2 regions of the Luteimonas sp. A482 genome follow, and region 1 is predicted to be linked to the other one. Evidence: riboswitches for the same ligand, from Rfam matches in the RefSeq annotation. Region 1 holds a riboswitch; the other holds the start of a gene.

Region 1 (2,197 bases):
GCCACCTGTGGAGGTCGGCAGGCAGCGAACGTTCCAGCGTCACGTCGAGCGGGCTGTGCAGCAGCGAGCAGGACGGGGCGACCTGCAGTCGTTCGCCGCCGCGCCGGTCGTGGGCGCGCCGCGCCAGCGCCAGTGCCTGGTCCAGGTCCGTGCGCCAGACGTTGCGCCCGTCCACGAGGCCCAGCGACAGCACGCGGTCGGCTGGCCAGGCGTCCAGTACCGCGTCAAGCTGCTCCGGTGCGCGGACCAGGTCGACGTGCAGGCCCTCGACGGGCAGCGAGCACGCCGTCACCAGGTTGTCGCCCAGCGCGCCGAAGCACGTCGCCAGCAGCAGCCGCGGCCGCGACACCCGTGCCAGCGTGGCATAAGTGTGGCGATAGGCGGCCTGCTCCGATGCGTCCTGGTCGAGCGCCAGGCAGGGCTCGTCGATCTGCACCCATTCGGCGCCGGCCTCGCGCAGCTTTCCGAGCAGGTCGGCATATGCGACAACCAGGTCGGGCAGCAGCTCCAGCCGGTCGCCGCCATCGACAGATTTGGACAGCAGCAGGAAGCTCACCGGGCCGAGCAGGACAGGGCGCGCCTTCGCTCCGGCCGCCTTCGCTTCCAGGAACTCTGCAATGGGCTTGTCGCCACGCAGGCGGAAGGTCTGCCCGGCCTCGAGTTCGGGCACCAGGTAGTGGTAGTTGGTGTCGAACCACTTGGTCATTTCCAGCGCCGGCAGGTCCAAGTCTTCCGTCTGCAGGCCCCGCGCCATCGCGAAGTAGGCCTGGAGCGGGTCGGCGTCGGCCAGCGCGCGGTAGCGGGCGGGAATCGCGTCGAACAGGAACGCGGTGTCCAGCACGTGGTCGTAGAGCGAAAAATCGTTGCAGGGCACGGTGTCCGCGCCTGCGGCATGCTGCAGCTGCCAGTGGCGAAGGCGCAGCGCCTGCGCCTGGTCCTGCAATTCCGCGGCGGACGTATCGCCCCGCCAGAATGCCTCGACCGCGCGCTTGAGCTCGCGCCTGGCGCCGATGCGGGGAAATCCCAGGTTTGTCACGGTGGTCATGGTGCTTGTCCTCGATTCGGAGTGAACGAAGAACGAAGGAACCGCGCAGGCTCCCCACGACACGGCAGGCGCCCACGCCAGCGACCTTCGCCCCCTCGGGCGAACCGGTACCGTCGGACATGCGCGGACTTCCATGCCAGGTCGGGCATGGGCTTCCCGCGCACCCTTCGGGCGCCAGGTCAGACAGGGATCGCTCCCTGGCCGAGGCAGGTCTTCGGGCTCGTGGACCCGGCCGGCCGAAGCCGTCCACCTACTGCCCGCCGCTTCCCGGTCCGCCAGGACCAGTGCTTGTGGCGAGGGTCGTTTCCACACACCGCTGCGGGGCAGCGCCGGAATGGGGCCCCGAAGGCCCGCACCGGACTTCCCAATTAAATATATCTCTCTATCGCAATAGAGAGATATATACCTTCGGCGGGCGCAACGTTACCCCGCTGCACGTGCCCGGTCAATCATCAGTGGGGCCGCCTGCCTGGAGCGACCGCCGCCGGAAGCTGCGGAACGGCAGCCGGGACCGGAGGCCGCCGGGGGCGTTGGCGCAGCAACCTGATCGGCCAGGCATGGAACGCGTGCGCGACTGCCGTCATCGCGCCAGCAGGCGCTTGGTCCAGTCCAGCAGCACCAGCGGCAGGCGCTCGGGCGTCGACAACAGGGCGTAGTGGCCCGGTCCGAATACCTTGGGCAGGTAGCCCGGGGCCTGCAGGTCCACCGTCAGGCAGAACGGGAAGACGCCCTGCAGCCGCGCTTCGGTGACCGACTGGCGCATGTCCTCGACGCCAAACAGGCCGTCGTAGCGGTCGGCGTCGTTGGGCTTGCCGTCCGACAGCATCAGCAGCAGGCGATGCTCGGCGGGTTGGCGCATCAGCAACGCCGTCGCATGGCGGATGGCGGCGCCGGCGCGGGTGTAGTTTTCCGGTTCAAGACCGGCGATGCGCAGCGCCACTTCCTGCCCGTACGGCTCGTCGAAGTCCTTGAGCATGCGCATGATCACGCCGTGCGGGCCTTCGCCTGAAAACGACATCACGCAGAACGGTTCGCCCAGGCCCTGCAGGGCCATGCACACCAGCAGCAGCGCCTCGCGTTCGACGTCGATGACGCGCCGGCGATCGCCGATGAAACCGTCGGTGGAGCCGCTGGCATCGACCAGCAGGCAGA
Region 2 (2,197 bases), on a different contig from region 1:
GAGGAAGGCCTCGATATCGCGGTGCCAGATGTCGAGGTACACCGCGACCGCGCCCTTGCGCTGGCCCAGCTGGTCCACCGATACGGCGGTGTTGTTGAGCTGCTTGATCCACGGCACCACGCCGCCGGACGAATTGGGCACGCCGCGGATCGCCGATCCCGACGAGCGCACGAAGCCCATGTAGGCGCCGACGCCACCACCGCCCTTGGACACGCGCGCGATGTCGGTATTGGAATCGAAGATGCCCTGCAGCGAATCGTCCACCGTGTCGATGAAGCAGCTCGACAGCTGCCCGCCCACCTTGCCCGCGTTCTGCAGCGTCGGCGTGGCCACGGTCATGTACAGGTTCGACAGCGCCCAGTAGGCCTCGCCCACCAGCTGCATGCGCCGCCCGCGCGGCCGCTCGTCCTGCATCAGGTACAGCGCGATGGTCAGCCAGCGCTCCTGCGGCAGTTCGTACACGTTGCGCGCGTGATCGGTGGCCAGGTAGCGCGTGGCCAGCAGGTACAGGCCGTTGTAGGCCAGTAGCCTGTCGCGCCCGGGATCGATCATCTTGCCGGCCTCGATCAACTCTTCCTTGGAGTAGGCGCGCAGGATGTCGTTGGAATAGATGTTGCGGTCGGCCAGCGATTCCTGCAGGCCGACATAGGAGCCGTACTTCTGTTCGACGTCGTAGAAGCGGTTGCGGCCGGCGCGCTTGTACAGGCGATGCAGGTACAGGCGTGCGGCGAACATCTCCCATTCCGGTGCGGCCACGTCGACGCGTGCCTCGGCCTCGCGGATCAGGTGGTCGACCAGATCGTCGGCGTTCACCGCGTCCTTGCGCTCGACGAAGCCCAGCACGCTGCGCTTGTAGTCGGCGATGTCCAGCTGCGGGAACTCGGCGTGGACGCGGTCGATGGCGCGCTCCAGGCGGGCGCGGTCGAAGGGGATGCGGCGGTTGCCGGCTTCCTTGGTGATCCAGGTGGATGCCGCGACGGCGACGGCCGCGGTGTCGGCGCGGCCCGGATCGGCGCCGGGCGCGGGCACGATGTCGTCGCGCGCGTCCGCAATGTCGTGGTCACGGCCCGGCGAGGGCGCGTCGGAGCCGGTGGCGCCGGCGCGCGTTGCGACCGCGATGTCGCCGCGGGTGTCGTGGTGTTGGCTCATGCGTCCTCCATGCGTGGCGCACGGCCGGCCTGTCCCTCGCAGGCGAGCGTGGCGTTGGAGGCAGGGTGGACAGGCGGCGTCGCAGAATCCGGGACTGCGCATGGCGCGGCCCGAACTGCTCCACCAGCCATCTCCCCCCGGAGATTCCGCGGCCGGCACCGCGCGGCGTGCATGCGCGCGGCTGTCGGCAGGTCTTCGGACTCACGGGCCCGGACGCCGTGGCGTCCACCTCCCCCGCCGCTTCCCGGAGCGCAGGCTCCAGTGCTGGTGGCGGGTTCGTTCCCGATTACCGCTGCGGGGCAGTGCCGGACTGGCCGAGCCTTGCGGGCTGGCGTCACCGGCTTCCCTTTTCATCCCCGCACCAGGTGCGGAGAACCGACAGGGCACAAGATAGTGTGGTCGGGTTTTGCGGTCAACCGAAAATGTTGTGGTCTGTGGAACCGACGACCGCCGCGCGCGAACGTCCACGCCTGCCCCGACACGGCCACCCGTGCGCCCTCCACCGAATGCGTGAGATGCGCAGTCGGCCTCCACGTCGGCCAGCCGCGCCCTTCGCGCACCGAATCCGAAACGTCGCGAAGCCTGGCGACTCCCGACAGATGCGCGTCTGTGTGCGCGCCGTGCCTGCATTCACCCCGCTTGGCCTGAATGCGACGGCATCCGGCCCCCGCGACGCAACTGGTTCCCATTGCCGCGCGCATATTCGAAGTGTCGGCGCCTCCCCTGCGACCTGCAGGGCCGGGCTGGCCGGAACACATGGGGAGACAGACATGCAGAACCGTTTCGGATACGACGTTGTCGCGCACGGCTGCCGGCGCCTGCGCCTGGCCGTCGCCATCGCGCTGGCGAGCAGCGCCGGCCTGGCCGCTGCCGCACCGCAGGACACGCAGCAGCAGGACACCGCGGCTGCAGAGGGCGCCATCGAACTCGACCGCGTGATCGTCACCGCCGCCAAGCGCGAGCAGTCGGTGCGCGAAGTGCCGGCGTCGGTGTCGGCGGTCACCCAGCAGCAGCTGCAGGACCTGGGCGCGCAGTCGCTGGCCGACTA

Evidence for each region. A riboswitch is a leader RNA that binds a small molecule or an ion and turns the genes downstream of it on or off. The one in region 1 is predicted to bind cobalamin.
Region 2: it holds a riboswitch for cobalamin, as region 1 does, so the genes downstream of both, ACW5DW_RS12080 (ribonucleoside-diphosphate reductase subunit alpha) here and metE (5-methyltetrahydropteroyltriglutamate--homocysteine S-methyltransferase) in region 1, are expected to answer to the same signal.

Annotation. Positions count from the first base shown of each region.
Region 1 covers NZ_JBSVRO010000005.1:79,193-81,389, reverse strand. The annotation lists gene metE (5-methyltetrahydropteroyltriglutamate--homocysteine S-methyltransferase) at 1-1,045, opposite strand, end outside; cobalamin riboswitch at 1,234-1,470, opposite strand; gene ACW5DW_RS13995 (nitric oxide reductase activation protein NorD) at 1,626-2,197, opposite strand, start outside.
Region 2 covers NZ_JBSVRO010000003.1:307,057-309,253, reverse strand. The annotation lists gene ACW5DW_RS12080 (ribonucleoside-diphosphate reductase subunit alpha) at 1-1,149, opposite strand, end outside; cobalamin riboswitch at 1,318-1,544, opposite strand; gene ACW5DW_RS12075 (TonB-dependent receptor) at 1,920-2,197, shown strand, end outside.